Regions from separate parts of the Rhizobium ruizarguesonis genome, predicted to be linked through region 3. Evidence: predicted binding sites of a transcription regulator. Region 3 holds the regulator's gene; each other region holds the start of a gene.

What was found. The regulator PhoB, encoded in region 3, activates phosphate uptake and scavenging genes when phosphate is short. The targets are predictions, from matches to a motif close to TGTCATNNANCTGTCAT.
Region 1: J3P73_RS20665 (esterase-like activity of phytase family protein) is a predicted target of PhoB. The motif match lies at 4,250-4,266, and genes of this name have one in related genera.
Region 2: J3P73_RS29670 (acid phosphatase) is a predicted target of PhoB. The motif match lies at 3,947-3,963, and genes of this name have one in related genera.

The regions. Positions count from the first base shown of each region.
Region 1 covers NZ_CP071678.1:4,198,408-4,205,693, reverse strand. The annotation lists gene tkt (transketolase) at 1-1,289, opposite strand, end outside; gene J3P73_RS20680 (DUF4164 domain-containing protein) at 1,624-1,899, shown strand; gene J3P73_RS20675 (cell division protein ZapA) at 1,915-2,292, shown strand; RNA gene ssrS (6S RNA) at 2,362-2,520, shown strand; gene J3P73_RS20665 (esterase-like activity of phytase family protein) at 2,602-4,089, opposite strand; gene J3P73_RS20660 (NAD-dependent epimerase/dehydratase family protein) at 4,335-5,318, opposite strand; gene J3P73_RS20655 (helix-turn-helix domain-containing protein) at 5,416-5,952, opposite strand; gene J3P73_RS20650 (ArsR/SmtB family transcription factor) at 6,029-6,361, opposite strand; gene J3P73_RS20645 (SRPBCC domain-containing protein) at 6,431-6,913, shown strand; gene gnd (phosphogluconate dehydrogenase (NAD(+)-dependent, decarboxylating)) at 7,049-7,286, shown strand, end outside.
Region 2 covers NZ_CP071680.1:342,005-349,290, reverse strand. The annotation lists gene J3P73_RS29685 (CoA transferase subunit B) at 1-597, opposite strand, end outside; gene J3P73_RS29680 (3-oxoacid CoA-transferase subunit A) at 594-1,301, opposite strand; gene J3P73_RS29675 (IclR family transcriptional regulator domain-containing protein) at 1,461-2,219, shown strand; gene J3P73_RS29670 (acid phosphatase) at 2,273-3,817, opposite strand; gene J3P73_RS29665 (cytochrome-c peroxidase) at 4,016-5,305, shown strand; gene J3P73_RS29660 (ArsR/SmtB family transcription factor) at 5,473-6,399, shown strand; gene arfA (arabinosylfuranosidase ArfA) at 6,610-7,286, shown strand, end outside.
Region 3 covers NZ_CP071678.1:644,122-651,407, forward strand. The annotation lists gene pstC (phosphate ABC transporter permease subunit PstC) at 1-259, shown strand, start outside; gene pstA (phosphate ABC transporter permease PstA) at 256-1,578, shown strand; gene pstB (phosphate ABC transporter ATP-binding protein PstB) at 1,594-2,409, shown strand; gene phoU (phosphate signaling complex protein PhoU) at 2,454-3,167, shown strand; gene phoB (phosphate regulon transcriptional regulator PhoB) at 3,301-3,984, shown strand; gene J3P73_RS03170 (GcrA family cell cycle regulator) at 4,268-4,801, opposite strand; gene J3P73_RS03175 (aspartate aminotransferase family protein) at 5,222-6,421, shown strand; gene argF (ornithine carbamoyltransferase) at 6,464-7,286, shown strand, end outside.

The sequences.
Region 1 (7,286 bases), 1.5 Mb from region 3:
AAGCCGCCGCTATAGGGGATGAGGCCGCCATGCAGCGCAATGCCGTTCATGGCAGACGCCATGCCATGCTCGCGGATGCCCCAATGCATATAACGACCGGCGAAATCCGTCGGGGTGATCGAATGCATCTGGCTGGTCTTGGTGTTGTTCGACGGCGTCAGGTCGGCGGAGCCGCCGAGCGTTTCCGGCAGGAAGCCGTTGATGACCTCAAGCGCGTCTTCCGAAGCCTTGCGGGTCGCAACCGTCGGCTTGGTCTCGGCGAGCTTCTTCTTAAATGTGCTGATCGCGGCGTCGAAACCTTCCGGCAGCTCGCCTGCCATGCGGCGGGTGAACTCGGCCTTGGCCGGAGCCTTGGCGAGGCCGTCTTCCCAGGATTTGACGAGGTCAACGGAGCGCGCGCCGGCTGCACGCCAGCTGTCGAGAACGTCCGAGGGGATGACGAAGGCTTCGGCTTCCCAGTTCAGTGCCTTGCGGGTGGCTGCGATTTCTTCGGCGCCGAGCGGGTTGCCGTGGACCTTGTGGGTGCCCTGCTTGTTCGGGGCGCCGAAGCCGATGATCGTCTTGCAGGCGATGAAGGTCGGCCGGTCGGACTTCTGGGCAGCTTCGATCGCGTCGGCGATAGCGGCCTGATCGTGACCGTCGATCTCGATCGTGTTCCAGTGAACCGCCTTGAAGCGGGCGACCTGGTCGGTGGAATCCGACAGCGACACGGCGCCGTCGATGGTGATCGAGTTATTGTCCCAGAACAGGACGAGCTTGTTGAGCTTCAGGTGGCCGGCGAGCGCGATGGCTTCGTGGCTGATGCCCTCCATCAGGCAGCCGTCGCCGCAGATCGCATAGGTGTAGTGATCCTGGAGATCGGAGCCGAACTCCTCGCGCAGCTTGCGTTCGGCAATCGCCATGCCGACGGAATTGGCAATGCCCTGGCCGAGCGGACCGGTCGTCGTTTCGATGCCTGTGGCATGACCGTATTCCGGATGGCCGGCGGTCTTCGAGCCGAGCTGGCGGAACTGCTTCAGATCTTCGATCGTCATGTCCGGATAGCCGGTCAGATACAGCACCGAATAGAGCAGCATCGAACCATGGCCGGCTGACAGCACGAAGCGATCGCGGTTCGGCCAGTGCGGCTTCTTCGGATCGAACTTCAGATATTTGGTGAACAGGACCGTTGCCACGTCGGCCATGCCCATCGGCATGCCCGGGTGGCCCGAGTTCGCCTTTTCAACGGCGTCCATGGCGAGAAAACGGATCGCATTCGCCATCCGGTCGTGTTGTTCGGGAGAGGTCATGGCTTTTCCGCAAGTTCCGGGTGTCGGGGGGATGGCCTCGAGCCTCCAAGACCATCGAGTGAAAGCGGCAGAGACATAGCAGTTGGGACGGGCAAGTCAATAAATGGCAGGCCAAATCCGGGCACGCAGCGGCGATTTTTGACATTTGATCGCGCGATTGTACAAATGACGAATCTGATGTGGCGAGCCTATGTAAAACGCTCATCCACAGGATAGGCCGGTGGGCAAGTGACAGGATTTATTGACGGGCCGTCGGCGAGCTGCATATCCTTTTGAAATCGCAGGATCGGCGCGGCGTGCCGATTCGCGGATCCTGCGCGGGAATCGGAAAGACATGATGCCCACAGGCAAAACCATGGAAGCAGCGCTCAACGAATTGAGACAGGCGATATCGAGCCTCGAAAACGCCGTCGACATGCGCGTCGAGCGGCAGCGCGAGCAGGGCGAGATCGAGGGCGAGGTGCGGCGTGTGCACGCCGACCGTTCCCGGCTGGCGCAGGAGCTCGACCAGGCCGAATTCCGCGCCAACCGGCTGGAAGAGGTCAATCGCGAGGTATCGCGGCGGCTGGTGACGGCCATGGAAACGATCCGCGCGGTTCTGGATCGCTGATAGAAAGAGTTTGGCATGGCGCAGGTGACGGTAACGATCGACGGCAAGGCCTATCGCATGGCCTGCGAGGAGGGGCAGGAGGATCACCTGACCGATCTCGCCACCCGCTTCGACCGCTATGTCGGCCATCTCAAGGATCAGTTCGGGGAAATCGGCGATCTCAGGATCACCGTCATGGCCGGCATCATGATCACGGACGAGATTGCCGAGCTGACGCGCCGCGTCGCCGGGTTGGAGTCCGAGCTCGAGACGCTGCGCGGCAATCGCGATACGGTGCTTGCAGCCACCGCCCGGACCGAGGAAAATCTTGCGGCAGCGCTCAGTGAAGTGTCGAGCCGCATCCGCGGCATCACCGACAAGCTGAACGGCCGGTCCGCCCCCGAACTCAATTGATCTCAATTAAATAGGGGCGGCCTTCCGTCGCCACTGGCGCGCCAGCACAAACGACCTTATATATCGCCATGCGGTCTGCGCCTCTCGACAGGAACCACAATCCCTGGGGCCATACTCGATCCAAAGGGAGCTGTCCCTGGCCAGGCCCGTGGGCCTGGACACACGGCGCCCACCTACGTTTGTAGGCACCCAGGATCGTAAACATCCATCGGTGGTCGTGGATCGCACCGTTTCCTTCCATTTTCAGCGAAGACGCCGGATATGGCGGGCGAACGCGGGTTGCCCGTTCGCCCTTCTTCAGCGCGTCCGTTACTTCTTCAGACCTGGAAGGGTGACCTGGAAGACCTGGAACATGGTGTCGACGTCGGCACCGCCGTCCGCCTTGTAGGCGGCACCCACCTGGAAACCATCCTGCGTCAAGAAGTCGTTGTCATTGGCGACGAACAGGAAGTAGTCGTCCGGCAGGTTCGGGTCGAGAACGCTCGCCAGACCCATGGCTTCCCACTTTTCCGACAGATTGTTCTTGTCGTTCGGCGCGCCGTTGTGCAGGCCGAAGCGGGTGAGATCGGTCTTGTCGTTGAGGTCGATGAAGGGTGTCAGCGTCGCCGGCGTCAGCGAGGGATCGATGACGCCCTTCGGCGCGATCGGCTTGCCGTCATCGAAATCGCTGCCGGCGATGTCGGTCGCGGCGGAAATGTCGACGATGTCGACCTTGCGGTAGAGCGAGGTGTCGCCCTTCAGGCCCTGGCCGTTGCCGCTGTCGCGGGCGAGCATCAGGAAGGTCTTGTCGGACAGGGCGACGATTTCGCTCTCGGCGGCGATCGTCGTCTTGTCCTTGGCGTCCTTGAAGACCGGCAGCGGCACGACATATTCGTGCACCAGTTTCAAGTGATCGGGATCGGCGGCGTCATAGATCATGGCGCGGGTATTCTGGCGGGTCGAGCCGGAATCGCCGCCGTCCTGGCGGGCGGCCGACTGCAGCACAGCGATGATGAACTTGCCATCAGGCGTCATCGCCATGCCTTCGAGACCCTGGTTGTTCTGGCGGCCGGTCTCCGGATCTTTCGGGTCCGGAGCGGAGGCGCCGGAGCCGGGATTGTTGGAGGCAAAGCTCAACGCGCCCTTGCGCATCGGCAAAAGCGCCTTCGGCGGCTGGGTGGCGGAGAGCAGGTGTCCGTCAGCGGCGAAGTGATAGATATAAGGCCCGTATTCGTCGCTGACGAACATGCTGCCGTCGGCCATGCGGATGATGGCTTCATTGTCGAGCGCGATCTTGCCGTTCGTCGCCTGCGGCAGCGCGGGAAAACTACCGGCAGCGGGGCGGACGCCGGATTCCGGGTCGAGACCGGTCATGTCGCCGCCCCTGTCGTCGACGAAGAGTGTGGAATCGACGAGCTTTGCGTCGACGCCCGACTGTTCCTTGCCGACCTCGGGTGCCGCACCCGGAGCGGTCGGCGTCAGGCCGATCGAGATGGTGTTCAGACGTGGCCGGTAATCAACGGTGCCGACGGCGTTGTAACCGCGGTCGGGCAACAGGTAGAGCGTGCCGTTGTAGCCGGCGCCGTCGCGGCTCCAGGCGGCGGGATCGATCGCCATGCCCGAGCCGGAACCGAAGGTCTCGCCGAATTTGTCACGCTGGTTGGCCGGAATGCGGCCGATGCCCACCAAGCCCTTGTTGACGAAGGTGAGGCCGCCGACGGTGGCGGAATTCTCGGCCATTGCGACGACTGGCACGGCGGCGGATGCCGCGAGAACCGCGGCGAACAGCCGCGATGCGTATGGTCTGACATTCTTCATGGAAATACCCTCTCGGTCAAAAGCGCTCTCGAAACGGCTTCCGCCCGCAGGCTGGACCCCGCTTCAAATGACACCCCGGCCTGGATTCGATTTCCCGATGGCACAACACGCCCTGGATTTCGTCGCCCCATATCCCCGGCAGACGGTCTATGACGGGATCGTGATATCTGGATGACACTTCTCAGCGAAAGCGTCATGCTGGAGAGGAAGTCGGGCTTTCGCGTGTCCGCATTCCAGCTGCTGCTCTATCCGACCGGGTAAGGCCCTTCGGCGAAGACCTCATCGTGGTAGCCCTTGGAGCCGACATTCAGCGCCAAAGGGCTTCGCCACTCCCTGTTGTCGCGCAGGCAATCGAGCACGAAACGGAAATCATATCGCGGCTGCCAGCCGAGTTCCCGCCTTGCGCGTTCGTTGACATAGACACGGTCGAGCGAAGGAAACATCTTCCAGCCGCGTGATGCGTAAAGGGCGCCTGCACCCGGGAACAGTCGTTCGACGACGTGAGGCGCGTCGCGCCGGATCGCGGCGAGATCACTTGCCGAAAACGGCGTCGTGGCGGAGATGATGTAGCGGCCAAAGCCGATTGCCGGCGCCTTTTCGAGCGCCAGCAGATGGGCGCTGACCACGTCGCTGATATCGACGCGGCGGTGAAGAAGCTCGTTGGCCTGGGCATTCTCTGCCGAATAGCCGTTACGAATATCAGGATTGTCGTCGTTTTCGGGAAAGAAACGCGACGTCCTGAGAATGACCACCGGCAGGCCGGACTTGCGGGCGAAGAGTTCGCACAAGCCTTCGGCGGCGAGTTTCGTTACGCCGTAGATGTTTTTCGCGACGGGAAGCACGTCCTCAGTCACCCATGCCGCCGGTTCGCCGGCAGCCGGCGTTAATGCCGCACCGAAGGTGCTGGTGGTGCTGGTGAAGACGAAGCTTGCAACGCCTGCTGCGACCGCTTCTTCGAGCAGGTTGAGGGTGCCGGCGATATTGGTGTCGAGGAAATCGTAATTGCCGTGGGTTGCCACATGCGGTTTGTGCAGCGTCGCGGCATGGATGACGTGGCTGATGCCTGACATCGCCTGCCTGATGAAGGCGCGATCACTGATCGAGCCGACCATGTCGGTAAAAGCCGAGGGCTTGATATCGATGCCGCGCACCCAGCGGCTTTCCGCCCTCAAGGTCCGCATCAGCGCTTCGCCGAGATGGCCGGCGCTTCCCGTCACCAGTATCGTCATCACATCGTCTCCTGACCGTTCGGCGGCGGACGCTATAAAGACTAAGGTTTTCAGACAACGCATAAATTATGCATGGGCGTGCAGGAAAGCTTGAGGCTCAGCCGATGGTCGTAACAAGGCGGCCAGTGCTGCCGTCGGAAAGCATGATCCGTTCCCAGGTCACGCGGCCGTCGGCGATCGGCAGCAGCGCATTGCCGTTCGCGCCGGTATCGAGGGTCAACGACGAGAGCCTGCCATCATGCCAGCCGCGCTCCTCCAGCGACTGCTCGGCCGCGGCGATTTCGGCGGATGCATAAGAGAATAGGGAGCGGCCGAGAAAGGCGCCGAGCGGCGCCCGCCACTCTGCCTGCCTCGGGCGGGAGGCGGAGAGCAGCCGGTGGGTGCGGTCGCAGATCAGATGCACCGGCCGGACGGAATCCTCGACCAGCCGTTTCAGCGCCGTATCGACTGCTGCATATTGCGGTGAGGCGAAAATCCGTTCCAGCTTGGCGGCCTGTTCGCCCGACAGGGCGAGCTGATCGCGCTCCCAGCGTGAGACCGTCGCCTGGTTGACGCCGAGGAGTTCGGCGAGATGTTCCTGCTTCATGCTGCGCAGCAGCCGCCTGCGGCGTATGCCGGCGCCCGATATCGTCATCTGCCTGATCCCGTGCCGTTTTGGCCAGCATAAGGCTTGGGCTGGCCGGCAAGCAAGCTGTTGGGCGGCCGGATCATTATTCGGGCTGGCCCTCGAGGTCGTCTTTCAGCCGGTCGAGAATCGACAGGGAATGTCCGGCATAGGTGCTGATCCAGCGGTCATAGATGTGTTTGATCGGCAGGCTGTTCAGGTGGTTCCAGCGCTCGCGGCCTTCCTTCCTGGCGATGACCAGGTCAGCCTCTTCCAGCACCTTCAGATGCTGCATCACCGTACAGCGATCCATCTGCGGAAACGTCTCGCAAAGGGTCCCCGTGGTTCGGGGGCCATCCTTGAGCAGATCGAGGATTTCGCGGCGGCGATGATGCGCCAGCGCCTTGAAAACGGGGTCGTCGGTTGATTCGCTTGACATGTTATATTTTTATAACATAATGGCGCCAAGGACAATGGAACAGACACACTGGAGAAGAGGAGAAGTGTCATGTCTCTCGGAATCCGCATTTCCGGCCGTGTCGGCCGCCCCGTTGCAGAGGTGTTCGATGCCGTCGTCAACCCGAAGAAGCTCAGCAGCTATTTCACCACGATCGGTGGGGCGAGCGCGCCGCTCGTGAAGGGCACGACGGTCACCTGGTGGAAGGATGCGCCAGTCGAGGTCGTCGAACTCGTGCCGGAAAGCCGCATCGTGCTTCGCTGGGATGGCGGCACTGGCGAAGACGAGGCAAGATACAAGACGCTGGTCGAGATGAACTTCAAGCCGCTGGAGGATGGCGGGACGCTGGTGACGATCGCCGAGACCGGCTGGCGCGAAGACGATGCTGGCCGGCGCGGCACCTATCTCAATTGCGAAGGCTGGACGCAGATGCTCTGCTGCATGAAGGCTTTCGTTGAATATGGCATCAATCTGCGCGAGGGCATGTTCCTCAGCGAAATGAAGGGTGAGCCGGCCAGCGCGCCGGACATTTGACGATACGTCGATCTCAGCGAGATCGGCGGTGCAATCGTCGCATTCGCCGATATCACCGAGACTTTGCTTGCCTGTCACACTGCGGGTGCTAATTTCCGGATTCGATACTTCACTTCGGTTTCCAGGAGATTCATTATGCAGCTTGGCATGGTTGGTTTGGGCCGCATGGGCAATTATATGGTCCAGCGCTTGATGCGGGGCGGTCACGAATGCGTCGTTTACGACGCCAGGCCGGAAAGCGTTGCCGAGCTCGCCGGCCTCGGCGCGACCGGCAGTGCTTCGCTTGCGGAATTCGTCTCGAAGCTGACCCATCCGCGCGCGATCTGGCTGATGCTGCCGGCGGCGATCGTCGACAAGGTGCTGGCGAGCCTGA
Region 2 (7,286 bases), on a different replicon from region 3:
GACGAAGCGTCCCTTGACGATGTCGATGACGGCATGGCTGGTATAGACGCGTGTGATGCAGGCGACGCCAGTCAGCGGGAATGTGCATGTCTCCACCAGCTTCGGCTCACCTGTTTTGGTGACGTGCTCGGTGATGACGCAGACCTGCTTGGCGCCGTGCACCAGGTCCATTGCGCCGCCGACGGCCGGCACGCCCTTGGTGCCCACCCGCCAGTTGGCGAGGTCGCCATTCTGGGCGACCTGATAGGCGCCGAGGATTGCGACGTCGAGATGGCCGCCGCGCACCATGGCGAAGCTGTCGGCGTGATGGAAGAAGGAAGCGCCCGGCTTCAGCGTCACCGCCTTCTTGCCGGCGTTGATCAGGTCCCAGTCTTCCTCGCCTGCCGCCGGCGGCTCGCCGAAATTCAGGATGCCGTTTTCGGTGTGGAAGATCGCCTGACGGCCAGGCGGCTGATAACGGGCGACCATTTCGGGAAAGCCGATGCCGAGGTTGACATAGGCGCCGTCGGCGATGTCCTGCGCGGCGCGCCAGGCGATCTGCGCATTGGAAAGCTTGATGTCTTCACGGGTGTTAATGGGGCGAGTGTCGATGGTCATACGTAGGCCACTCCGGCTCGAATGAGCTCTTCTTCCTGCTGGGGATTGGGAACAGCGACGACGCGGTCGACGAAGATGCCTGGTGTCACCACCTGTTCGGGATCGATGCCGCCGGCCGGTACGATGGATGAGACCTGGACGATGGTCTTCGCCGCCGCCATGCACATCAGCGGATTGAAGTTGCGGCCAGCCTTGTTGTAGGTGAGATTGCCCTGGATGTCGCCGATCGCAGCCTTGACGATCGCGAAGTCGGCCTTCAGCCAGCGCTCTTGCACGTAATGACGGCCATCGAATTCGGCGATGACCTTGCCGTTGGCAAGTTCGGTGCCGTAGGCCGTCGGCGTATAAAAGGCCGGGATGCCGGCCCCGCCGGCGCGGATGCGCTCGGCAAGCGTTCCCTGCGGCACCAGCTCGAGCTCGATTTCGCCGGCCAGATATTTATCGGTAAAGGCGCGCGGATCCGACGAACGCGGGAAAGAGCAGATCATCTTTCTGACCATGCCGGCATCGATCATCGCGGCGATACCGATGCGCCCGTTGCCGGCATTGTTGTTGATCACAGTGAGGCCCTTCGAGCCCTTGTCGATCAAGGCATGAATAAGCTCGATCGGCGCGCCCGAGCCACCAAAACCACCGATCATGACGGTCGCGCCATCCCCGATCTCAGAGACGGCTTCCGCCGTGCTCCCGACTGTCTTGTCCATGCGGGATCTCTCCTTGGCTAGATGCGGCCGGGAACTCTCCATCCCGTCCTTTCCCCTAGACATAAAGGGCGGCGTGCCAGCCGGCAATGTATTTGTGCGATATTTGACATTTGTTCATATATCGCACAAAATGAAATGAATCCATTGGAGACTGGACCCATGCGCGAAACGGATTTCGTCAGCGGCTTCGCCCGCGGCCTGAAGGTCATCGAAGCTTTCGGCGAAACGCGGCAGCGGCTTTCCATCGCCGAGGCCGCCAAGCTGACGGAGCTTGACCGCGCCACTGTGCGTCGCTCTCTGCTAACGCTCGCCGAGCTCGGTTATGCCGATTATGACGGCAAGTTTTTCACGCTGTCGCCGAAGATCCTGCGTCTTGGCCATGCCTATCTCGCGGCGACGCCGCTGCCGGCGCTGTTGCAGCCGCATCTCGATCATCTCTCGGAGAAGGCCGGCCAGAGCGCCTCGGCCTCGGTGCTCGACGGCACAGATATTGTCTATATCGCCCGCGCCTCGCAGCGCCGTGTCATGTCGATCAACTTGACCCCCGGCAGCCGCCTGCCCGCCTATTGCGCCTCGATGGGCCGTGTGCTGCTTGCAGCCCTTCCAGAGAGCGAAGCGCGCGCCATCGTTGCCCGCAGCGAGCTGAAGCAAAACACTGTGAATACGAAGACCGATCCGGACGAGCTGATCGCCGAATTCCGCCGCGTCCGCACTGAGGGTTACGCCATCATCGATCAGGAGCTGGAGATCGGCCTCTGCTCCATTGCCGTGCCTGTTGACAACGACCGCGGCGAAACGGTCGCGGCAATAAACATCGGCGCGCCGGCCGCCCTCGTCCCGGCGGCGGAGATGAAGGAACGCTATCTGCCACTGCTGAAGGAAACGCAGGCCGCGTTGCGTCCGCTGCTGCGGCGCTGACAGCAAATTGGGACAGAGCGGCCCCAGTCAGCGCCGGGGCCGCTCGTAATCGGTCAATGCGTCAGGTCGAGCGCAGCTGTGAGGTCGCCCATCGGCGGCCGGTCGTTATTGCCAAGCGCCTTGTCGCGGGCGAGGATGCCGGGCAGCACCGGCAGATCGTAGCGCGCGGTGATGAAGCGGATGATCGACGTCGTGTCGTACTGGGTGTGATCGACCATCCCGCCCTTGGCGAAGGGCGAGATGATGAAGGCCGGAATACGGTTGCCCGGACCCCAGCGATCGGCCTTCGGCGGCGCGACGTGATCCCAGAAGCCGCCATTCTCGTCATAAGTGACGATGACGAGCATATGGGCCCATTGCGGGCTCTTCTCGAGGTGGGAAACGATATCGGCAAGATGCTGGTCGCCGCTCGAAACATCGGCGTAGCCGCCATGTTCGTTGAGGTTGCCCTGCGGCTTGTAGAAAGAAACCGCCGGCAGCTTGCCATCGTCGATATCCCTAAGGAAGGCTTCGCCGGCAAGGCCGCCATCTTTCAGATGTTCGGCACGCGCAGGCGTGCCGGGCGCGAAATTGGCGAAATAATTGAACGGCTGGTGATGGAACTGGAAATTCGGTACCGGGGTGGCATTCTTGCCATCCAGGGCTGCCTGCCAGGCGCCGCTATACCAGGCCCAGCTGACGCCCTTCAGCGACATGAGATCGCCGATGGTGATTTCATGCTGCGGCGGCAGCGTCGTTGCGGCGGCGGGATCGGCATAGGCCGGATCGCCGTCCTTGGCCGGCGGATTGGCGCTCGGCTGGTAGGGCGGCTGCATGGTGTTGACGGCGTATAAGTCAGGCGTCAGCGTGCCGTCGGAGACGAATTTCGGTGCGCCCTCCAGCGCCGACTTCGGGGCGTTTTCCGCCACGGTCAGCGACGTGCCGTCCGCGTCGACCTTGGCGATGGTGGGCTTGGCCGGGCTCTTGTCGGCATCCGGATAATAGGGCGCGCAGGCGCAGACCAGCGCGAAGTGGTTGAGGAACGAACCGCCGAAGGCGCCCTGGAAGAAGTTGTCGGCCATGACGTATTTCTTGGCAACCTGCCACATCGGCAGGATGGAGCCGTCGTAATGGCCCATGACGAGGCTGCCGGAATCGGCCCAGGCGACGAACTTGTCGTTCTTGCCGCCGTCGATCTGCATCTGCTCCTGGTAGAAGCGATGCCAGAGGTCGCGGGTGATGACCGAAGGCGCCTCTGCGAAACCCTTCGGATCGTCGATCGCGAAGGAGGCGTTGGCAAGATGGGCCGACTGTGCCTCGGTGACGGCAGGCGAGACACCCTTGGCGGTCAGCCCGCCCCAGGCCGGCGGCAGTTCGGACAGCGGCTGGCCGTCGCGGTCGAGCTGGCGGGCGCGATCGGCGGTCGCGTTCGAGAGCCCATCGGCGCCGGGAAAGCTGCCGTAGAGATTATCGAAGCTGCGGTTTTCGGCATAGATGACGACGACATTGTCGATCTTGTCGTAACCGGCGGGCGCCGCATGGGCTGCCGTCGCCATGGCAAACGGCACGATGGCCGATCCGGCGAGACAGATGGAATGGAGGAGTTTCAGTCTTTTCACGGGGAGTACCTCATGGCTAGGGGCGTTGGCTAGAGGGAGCGGAGAACGCTCGGGGGCGCGCTGACGCTATTCCCGCCGTCTATCAACTTTGTGACATCAGGACTTGCCGTGATGCCGCAGGAGGATGGCCGTCATCAATTTGTTGCAGCGGGGTTCGATCATAGCGCAAACCGGCCCCAACTTATTGGAATCCTTATCATGACGACGAAGACCATCTGGCTTGTGCGGTCCGGCCTGGCCGTCAGCATGGGTGCCGTGGCGCTTGGTCTTGCCCTTCTTCCCCTGCGGCAAAGCAGCGCGGCGGCTGCCGCCGGCGTTCATCCCGGGCCGATGTCGCGCACCGAGGCCTTTGCCCGGGCCGAAACGCTCGGCGCGCTCGGCCGCAAGATATTCTCAGATCCCTCGCTGTCGGCCTCGGGGCTCCAGGCCTGCGCGTCCTGCCATGATCCGGCTCACGCCTCCGGCCCAGCATCGGCCATGCCGGTCGAAATGGGCGGCGAGCATCGGGACCAGCCGGGGCTGCGGGCCGTTCCGACGCTGCGTTACCTGCAATCGGTGCCGTCCTTCACCGAGCATTACTACGATTCCGAGGACGAGGGCGACGAGAGCGTCGACAATGGCCCGACGGGCGGCCTGACCTGGGACGGCCGGGTCGATCACGGCGCCGATCAGGCGAAGATCCCGCTGCTCTCACCCTTCGAGATGGGCAACAAGGATGCAGCCGAGGTGGCGGCGAAGCTGCAGAAGGCTGCCTATGCCGGCGATATCAAGGCTGCCTTCGGCGAGACGGTGTTCGACAATCCTGAGGACGCCTTCGATGCCGCCGCCGAGGCGCTCGCCACGTTCGAACAGAGCGGCCTGGATTTCTATCCCTATTCCAGCCGCTACGACGCCTTTCTCGCCGGCAAGGCAACGCTGACGGCGCAGGAGCTGCACGGACGACAATTGTTCGAGGATCCCGCCAAGGGCAACTGTTCGAGCTGTCACTTAAGCGAGCCCGCCAATGACGGCGAGCCGCCGCAATTTTCCGATTTCGGCTTCCTCGGGCTCGCCGCACCCCGCAACATGGCGATACCGGCCAACAGTGACCCCACCTATCACGATCTCGGTCTTTGCGGCCCCCAGCGCACCGACTTTGCCGGACGCCGCGAATATTGCGGCCTGTTCCGCACCCCGACGCTGCGCAATGTCGCGCTGAAGAAGAGCTTCTTCCACAACGGCTATTTCCACTCGCTGCGCGACGTCGTCTCCTTCTATGCGACGCGCGACAGCGATCCCGGCCGTTGGTACCCGAAAAATTCAGACGGCACGATCCGGAAATATGACGACCTGCCGCAGGCTTATTGGGACAACGTCAACCAGGATCCGCCCTTCGGCAGGAAGCCGGGCGATGCACCCGCCCTCGCCGATCCCGAGATCGACGACATCGTCGCGTTCCTGGGGACCCTGACCGATGCCGATCTGGAGGCCGAGGCGACCGGGCACTAGGACATCTGGAGTTTTAAGAAATGCCCGCCGCGAGACTGAGCGGGGCATCTGCCGCGCTCAGGGACCAATGACGTCTTTCTCAACAATAACAATCAAACGGGCGAAGTATTCCCACTTGATGTATCATAATTTCCGATATACATCATTTCATCGGAAATAGTGGGGGAATGATGGAACGCTCGTTTTTGACGATTGCCGCCGGCGAGAATAATGATGCGATACGTGCGCTTTCCGCACCGGCCCGGCTCGAGATGCTCAAGCTGCTTTGCGCCAAAGGGCCGATGAATATCAACGACATCGCGCGTGCTCTTTCTCTTCCTCAATCGACCGTCGCCACCGGGATCCAGATCTTGGAAGACGCCCGGCTTGTGGATTCCCAGCTGACGAAGGCGCGCAAGGGAAACCAGAAGATCTGCTCTGCGATCTACAGCGAAATTCTGATCAGCTTTGAGGAAAGTGCCGCCCAAAGGGCCAATAATATTATCGAAGTCGAGATGCCGGTCGGGCTCTACACCAGTTGTGACGTCCATGCGCCATGCGGTCTTTGCTCCACCGAGAGCGTCATCGGCCCGCTCGATGTCCCTGACTATTTCCTGGATCCGCAGCGCATGCAGGCCGGGCTCGTCTGGTTCGGCAGGGGATATGTGGAATATAAATTCCCCAACAACGCCAAGGTGTTGAACAAGGATATCCGCGCCATCGAGTTTTCGCTGGAGCTGTCGTCCGAGGTGCCGGGCACCAATCCGGACTGGCCCTCGGACATAACGCTCTGGGTCAATGGAATGGCCATTGGAACCTGGACGTCTCCTGGCGACTACGGCGACAAGCGCGGCGCCTTCACGCCGGCATGGTGGAAGCTCGAGGGCTCGCAATATGGGATGATGAAGACCTGGCGCATCTCCACGCGCGGAACCTTCATCGACGGTATCGCCGCATCGAATGTCACGCTCAGCGATCTCGCGCTTGCCCAGCATTCCTCCATCCGGCTCCGGGTCGGTATCGCCGAGAATGCCGGCCATACCGGCGGCGTCAATATTTTCGGCCGCGGCTTCGGAAATCACGGACGCGATATCATCATGCGGCTGCACGTCTGAAAAATCAAAATCGGAAATCTTGATTTAAATATCACGCTTCTTTCCAGTTCTGATGATCGAAAAAATACGCCAACATACTGAAAAAAAACAATTTTCTCACAAATCCTCATTAGTATGATTAAAAACGCAACTCAGTTGACAGAACAACATTCCTGATATCAAGTTAGAGGCAAGAAAACAAAAAATCTGATATATAAACGGGAGGATCCGTTGAAGACGAACGTCGTTGTCCACCGCGATTTCCGCATCGCGACCATTGACTCCAGGCTCTACAGCTCATTTCTCGAGCATCTCGGCAGGGCGATCTACGGGGGCATCTATGAGCCCGGGCACCCGACGGCCGATGAGGACGGATTCCGCCAGGATGTCCTTGATCTGGTCCGTGAGCTCGACACGCCATATTGCCGCTATCCCGGCGGCAATTTTGTCTCGGCCTATAATTGGGAAGACGGCGTCGGCCCCCGTGCGGAGCGCCCGGTTCGCCTCGACCTTGCCTGGCGCACCCGCGAAGCCAACCAGATCGGCGTCAATGAATTCGTCGACTGGTGCAAGAAGGCCAACACCAAGCCGATGCTTGCCGTCAATCTCGGATCACGCGGCCTGGATGCCGCCCGCAATTTCCTGGAATACTGCAATCATCCGGGCGGCACCTACTGGTCGGATCTGCGCCGCAAGCACGGCTGGTCCAATCCGCACGACGTCAAATTGTGGTGCCTCGGCAACGAGATGGATGGTCCCTGGCAGGTCGGCCACAAGTCGGCCTATGAATATGGCCGGCTGGCGGATGAGACGGCGAAGGCCATGCGCGGCTTCGACAAGTCGCTCGAACTCGTGGTCTGCGGCTCATCCAATTCCGACATGAAGACCTATCCCGAGTGGGAAGCCCA
Region 3 (7,286 bases):
GACGGCCTCGCGCGCCATCGGCGAAACCATGATCGTCGTGCTGGCCGCCGGTGTCGCCGCCCGCATTCAGATCAATCCCTTCGAGCCGATGACGACGGTGACCGTCAAGATCGTCAACCAACTGACCGGTGACCTCGAGTTCACCTCGCCGCAGACGCTGGTTGCCTTTGCCCTTGGCATCACGCTGTTTTGCATCACGCTTTGCCTCAATATCTATGCGCTCTACATCGTGCGCAAATACCGGGAGCAGTACGAATGACGGATATTGTTTCTCCCACAGCCGGCGTCACCGTTTCCAAGGCGCCCGTGCGCCGCGATATCGGCATCAAGCGCCGCTATGCCGCCGAGCGCCGGTTCCAGGCCTATGGCATCGCCGCCATCACCTTCGGTCTCGTCTTTCTCTTCATCCTGCTGTGGACGGTGATCGGCAAAGGCTATACCGCCTTCCAGCAGACGGCGGTCACCCTGCCGATCGAATTTTCCGAGAAGACGATCGATCCAAACAATAAGCGTGCGACCGACCCTTCGGTGCTGATCGCCGCCAACTATCCGGTTCTCCTGCGTGACGCGATCGTCAAGCAGCTGAACATCAATGCCTCGAGCCGTCCCGACGTGCGCGATGCATCCGCCATGCTGTCGAAGAGCGCGCCGATCCAGCTGCGCGATATGGTGATCGCCGATCCGTCGCTCATCGGCAAGACGGTCAACGTCACGGTGCTCGCCGACGCCAATGTCGACAGCGCCAGCAAGGGCCAGATTGACCTCTCGGTCGATGAGAAGAACCGCAAGGTCAACGACAAGCAGGTTGCCTGGATGAACGAGCTGAAGGCGAGCGGCGCTCTCCACAAGCAGTTCAACACCGGCCTCTTCGTCAACGGCAATTCCAGCCGTCCGGAGGCCGCAGGCCTGGGCGTCGCCCTGATCGGCTCGCTCTATCTGATGCTGATCGTCCTCGTGCTTGCTCTGCCGATCGGCGTCGCCGCCTCGATCTATCTCGAGGAGTTTGCGCCGAAGAACAAGCTGACGGATCTGATCGAGGTCAACATCAACAACCTCGCCGCGGTTCCTTCCATCGTCTACGGCCTGCTCGGTCTTTCCGTCTTCATCAACTTCATCGGCCTGCCGCGCTCGGCTTCGCTGGTCGGTGGTCTGGTGCTGACGCTGATGACCCTGCCGACGATCATCATCGCCACGCGTGCGGCTCTGCGCGCCGTGCCGCCGTCGATCCGCGCCGCAGCACTCGGCCTCGGCGCTTCGAAGATGCAGATGGTGTTCCACCATGTTCTGCCGCTTGCCATGCCCGGCATCCTCACCGGCACGATCATCGGCCTGGCGCACGCGCTCGGCGAAACCGCGCCGCTGCTCCTCATCGGCATGGTCGCCTTCGTCGCCAACGCGCCGACGACACCGCTCGATCCCTCGACGGCTCTGCCCGTACAGGTCTATATGTGGGCCAACGAGGCCGAACGTGCCTTCGTTGAGCGTACTTCGGGTGCCATCATCGTCCTGCTCCTGTTCCTGATCGTCATGAACATGGGCGCCATCCTCTTGCGTCGTCGCTTCGAGCGCCGCTGGTAAACGGAGTTAAACATCATGAATATGTTGACGGAAGCTGCAGTTGAAAAGGCGCTGGATCGCAAGATGAGCAACGTCCCTTATAAGATGATCGGAAAGGAAGTCTCGGTTTACTACGGCGAGAAGCGCGCGCTTTTCGATGTGAACCTGAACGTCCGCGAAAACACGGTAACCGCCCTGATCGGCCCGTCCGGCTGCGGGAAGTCGACCTTCCTGCGGTGCCTCAACCGCATGAACGACACGATCGACGGCTGCCGCGTCACCGGCAAGATCACGCTTGATACCGACGATATCTATGATCCCGATATCGACGTCGTCGAGCTTCGCGCCCGGGTCGGCATGGTCTTCCAGAAGCCCAACCCGTTCCCGAAGACGATCTATGAAAACGTCTCCTACGGCCCGCGCATCCATGGCCTTGCCAAGTCGAAGGCCGACCTCGACCAGATCGTCGAGACCAGCCTGCAGCGCGCCGGCCTCTGGAACGAGGTCAAGGACCGCGTGCACGAATCCGGCACTGGCCTGTCGGGCGGCCAGCAGCAGCGCCTCTGCATTGCGCGCGCCGTCGCCGTCAGCCCCGAAGTTATCCTGATGGACGAGCCCTGCTCGGCGCTCGACCCGATCGCCACCGCCAAGGTCGAGGAGCTGATCCACGAGCTGCGCGAGAACTACACGATCGTCATCGTCACCCACTCCATGCAGCAGGCCGCGCGCGTTTCGCAGCGCACCGCCATGTTCCACCTCGGCAATCTCGTCGAGGAGAACGACACCGACAAGATGTTCACCAATCCCGACGATCCGCGCACCCAGGACTACATCATGGGTCGCTTCGGTTGATTTTGGCGACACCAAGCCTTCCCGTTATTCGAGGATAAAGCCCCATGGCATCGACACATATTTTTTCTGCCTATGATGATGACTTGAAGTTCCTGTCCAGGCGGATTTCCGAAATGGGCGGCCTGGCCGAGCAGATGGTCAGCGAAGCCGTGCGCGCTCTTGTCAACGGCGATACCGCGCTGGCGCAGAAGGTCATCTCCGACGACGTGATCCTCGATCACGCCGAACGCGAAATCGGCGACAAGGCGATCGTCACCATCGCCCGCCGTCAGCCAATGGCTTCGGACCTGCGCGAAATCATGGGTTCGATCCGCATCGCCGCCGATCTCGAACGCGTCGGCGACCTCGGCAAGAACACCGCCAAGCGCGTCATCGCCGTCCAAAGCACCGGCGTTCCCCGCAAGCTCGCCCGCGGCCTTGAGCATCTGTCCGAGCTGGCGCTCGTCCAGCTCAAGGAAGTGCTCGATGTCTACACCAATCGTTCAGCCGACAAGGCAAATGCGATCCGCGAACGCGACAACGAGATCGACGCGATGTACACCTCGCTGTTCCGCGAGCTCCTGACCTACATGATGGAAGATCCGCGCAACATCACCAGCTGCACGCATCTTCTCTTCTGCGCCAAGAACATCGAGCGCATCGGCGACCACGCCACCAACATCGCCGAGACGATCTTTTACATGACGACAGGCGCGCAGCCGGAAGGCGACCGTCCGAAGGACGACAGCGCCAACACCGTCGGCGCGGTCACCGAATAACCGCCCACACCCCGCCGCTTGCGTGCGCGCCCATCCGGGCGCGCAAGAGGTCGCAGCCAATTCTGATTTTGCGCAGGATGCATTGCTTAAATCACCCCCGGTTTAAGGATCATGCGCGAGGAGACCGACACGCATGATCCCGAGAGTTGCAGTTGTTGAAGACGAGGAAGCCCTCAGCGTGCTCCTTCGCTACAATCTCGAAGCGGAAGGCTTCGAGGTCGATACCATCCTTCGTGGCGACGAAGCCGAAATGCGGCTTCAGGAGCGCACGCCCGATCTGCTCATCCTCGATTGGATGCTGCCCGGCGTCTCCGGCATCGAGCTTTGCCGGCGCCTGCGCATGCGGCCGGAAACCGAGCGCCTGCCGATCATCATGCTGACGGCGCGCGGCGAGGAGAGCGAGCGTGTCCGCGGGCTGTCGACAGGCGCCGACGATTATGTCGTCAAGCCCTTCTCGACCCCCGAGCTTGTTGCCCGCGTCAAGGCGATGCTGCGCCGCGCCCGTCCCGAAGTGCTGTCGACGGTGCTGAAATGCGGTGACATCGAGCTCGACCGCGAGACCCATCGCGTCCATCGCAAGACCCGCGAAGTCCGCCTCGGCCCCACCGAATTCCGCCTGCTGGAATTCCTGATGTCGTCGCCAGGCCGGGTCTTCTCCCGCTCGCAGCTGTTGGACGGCGTCTGGGGCCACGATATCTATGTCGACGAGCGCACCGTCGACGTCCATGTCGGCCGCCTGCGCAAGGCGCTGAATTTTTCCAACATGCAGGACGTCATCCGCACCGTCCGCGGCGCCGGTTATTCGATGGAAGCCTGAGGGCTTTTTCGTCATGCTCGGGCTTGTCCCGCTGCTGTCGGTTCGCGGCGATGGACTGCCCCTCATCCGGCTGCCGCCACGTTCTCCCCGTAAACGGGGCGAAGGGGATATGCCGCGACCTCTCCGTTCCCCACAACCTTTTGCAGGGCACGTCCCCTCGCCCCGTTTACGGGGAGAGGGTTAGGGTGAGGGACAGCCATCCCCGCAACGAGCGCTCCCATCCACGCGCACAAAAAAACGGGCCACTCGGCCCGTTTCTGCATTCTGACGATGGTCAGCCCGCTCAGCTGGCCCGCGCTGCTGCCCGGCGGCGTTCGTTGACCGGCTGGTAGGCAAGCTTCTGGTGATAGCCGCAATAGGGCGAATTGTCGGGGGATTCGCAGCCGCAGAAATGGAAGTCGTCCTTCAGCGGATCGCCGACCGGCCACTTGCAGGTGCGTTCGGTCAGTTCCGTCAGGCCGAGGCGTCGGGAAATCGGCACGACCACGTTGCCTCTCGGCACGTATTCCATTTCCTCGATCGTTTCGATCTCGATCTCTTCCTTCAGCATGGTCGCGCCCTGCTGGCGGGTAACGGTGCGGGTAGTGACCCGCGAGGCGTAGTTCGGCGCGCGCGGCGCCGAGGTATTGCGCTTCGGCGTTCGTGCCGCGGTGTTGGTGCCGCCGGCCTTGGCACGGCCGGGAAGGCTCAGCCGGTGCACTTTGCCGATGACCGCATTTCTGCTGACCCCGCCAAGCTGCGCAGCGATCTGGCTGGCGCTCAGTCCTTCGGCCCAAAGTTTCTTGAGTTTCTCGACCCGCTCGTCTGTCCAGTTCATGCCCTGTCTCCACCTTCTGCGTTGGTGATGGCAGAATCCCTCACCGTTGTCCCGGGAGCTCCGAAACAAGAAACGCTTGATCAATTTTGGTGACTAGTTCCGCCGCATGCAGTCTAGTAATTGAACTTTAACCTAGTGTGAGGCTGACTCCGTGACAAGAGTCGCATGAATCCGGATGAATCGAATTCGTAGTTTTCCCCAACTTGCTGCCCCTGCGTGGCATTTCTGCAATAATGCCTGTTGAAGACTGAAAATGCCGCTGTACACCCTTGCTGCATAAGCTAAGGGCGCAGTTTTGTTGACATTGCAGCGCGAAAAGGAAATAGTGCCACTCGCCGCCGCAAGGCGGCATTTTTGATTTTTCGGGCCTGGTTTCTTTAGCCGGAGTCATTGCCCGGCAACTTTGATGGAGATCGCGCCATGGCTGAAGCCGCGCCGCTTTATGACACCTATTCTCGTGCCCCGCTGCGGTTCGAGCGAGGCGAGGGCGTGTGGCTGATCACCGAAAGCGGCGAGCGATATCTCGATTTCGGCGCCGGCGTTGCCGTCACCTCCGTCGGCCACAGCAATCCGCATGTTGTGGGCGCACTGAAGGAGCAGGCCGACAAGGTCTGGCACCTGTCGAACATCTATGAGATCCCCGGTCAGGAACGTCTGGCAAAACGGCTGACGGACGCCACCTTCGCCGACAAGGTGTTCTTCACCAATTCGGGCGCCGAGGCGCTCGAATGCGCGATCAAGACGGCGCGCCGCTATCAGTTTTCCAAGGGCCATCCCGAGCGCTTCCATATCATCACCTTCGAAGGCGCCTTCCACGGACGGACGCTGGCGACGATCGCTGCCGGCGGCCAGGAGAAATATCTCGAAGGCTTCGGCCCCAAGGCGCCGGGTTTCGATCAGGTGGCTTTCGGCGATATCGAAGCGGTCCGCGCCGCGATCACCGATGCCACGGCCGGCATCCTCATCGAGCCGGTGCAGGGCGAGGGCGGTGTCCGTCCGGCCACCACCGAATTCATGAAGGCGCTTCGCCAGCTCTGCGACGATAACGACCTGCTGTTGATCCTCGACGAGGTCCAGACCGGCGTCGGCCGCACCGGCAAGCTCTTCGCCCATGAATGGTCGGGCATCACCCCCGACATCATGGCTGTCGCCAAGGGCATCGGCGGCGGTTTCCCGCTCGGCGCCTGCCTTGCCACGTCAGAGGCCGCCTCCGGCATGAAGGCCGGCACGCATGGCTCGACCTATGGCGGTAATCCGCTCGCCATGGCCGTCGGCAGCGCCGTGCTCGACATCATCCTTGCCGATGGCTTCCTCCAGCATGTGCGCGACGTAGCACTGGTCTTTCGCCAGGGCCTCGCCTCGCTGAAGGATCGTTATCCCGATGTGATCGAGGATATCAGAGGCGAGGGGCTGTTGCTCGGCATCAAGGCTGCCGTTCCCTCAGCCGAGCTGCTGCAGGCGATCCGCGCCGCCCATCTGCTCGGCGTACCCGCCGGCGACAACGTCATCCGCCTTCTTCCGCCCCTCGTGGTCACCGCCGAGGAAGCCCGCGAGGGCCTTGCCCGCGTCGAACGCGCCGCCGAGAGCATTCGCGCCTCCAAGGTCAAGAAGACGGCTTGAAGAGATTGCCGCCTTCGGGCGCAGCACAGGTAAGAAGACGATATGAGCCCTAAACATTTCCTCGATCTTTCGGCAGTCACATCAGCCGATCTCAGAACCATCATGAACGATGCGCTTTCCCGCAAGCAGGCTTTCAAGGCAGGCCAGGGCGACAAGCCGCTCGCCGGCAAGATGCTGGCGATGATCTTCGAGAAGCCGTCGACCCGCACCCGCGTCTCCTTCGACGTCGGCATGCGTCAGCTCGGCGGCGAAACGCTGTTCCTGTCCGGCACCGAGATGCAGCTCGGCCGCGCCGAGACGATCGGCGACACCGCCAAGGTGCTGTCGCGTTATGTCGATGCGATCATGATCCGCACCACCGAGCATTCGCGGCTGGTCGAGCTGGCCCAGCATGCGACCGTGCCTGTGATCAATGCGCTGACGGATGACACCCATCCCTGCCAGATCATGGCCGATATCATGACCTTCGAAGAGCACCGCGGCCCGATCAAGGGCAAGACCATCGCCTGGACCGGCGACGGCAACAATGTGCTGCATTCGCTGGTCGAGGGTGCCGCGCGCTTCGGCTATCGCATGAACATGGCCGTACCCCTTGGCTCCGAGCCCAAGGATCACTATCTGAACTGGGCCCGCAATGAGGGCGCCGAAATCATGCTCTGCCATGATGCCGACCGTGCGGTCGCCGGCGTCGATTGCGTGGTGACCGATACCTGGGTCTCCATGAATCAGGAACATCGGGCCCGGGGTCACAATGTCTTCCAGCCTTATCAGGTCAACGCGGCCTTGATGGCGAAAGCCGGCAATGATGCATTGTTCATGCATTGCCTGCCCGCCCATCGCGGTGAGGAAGTGACGGACGAAGTGA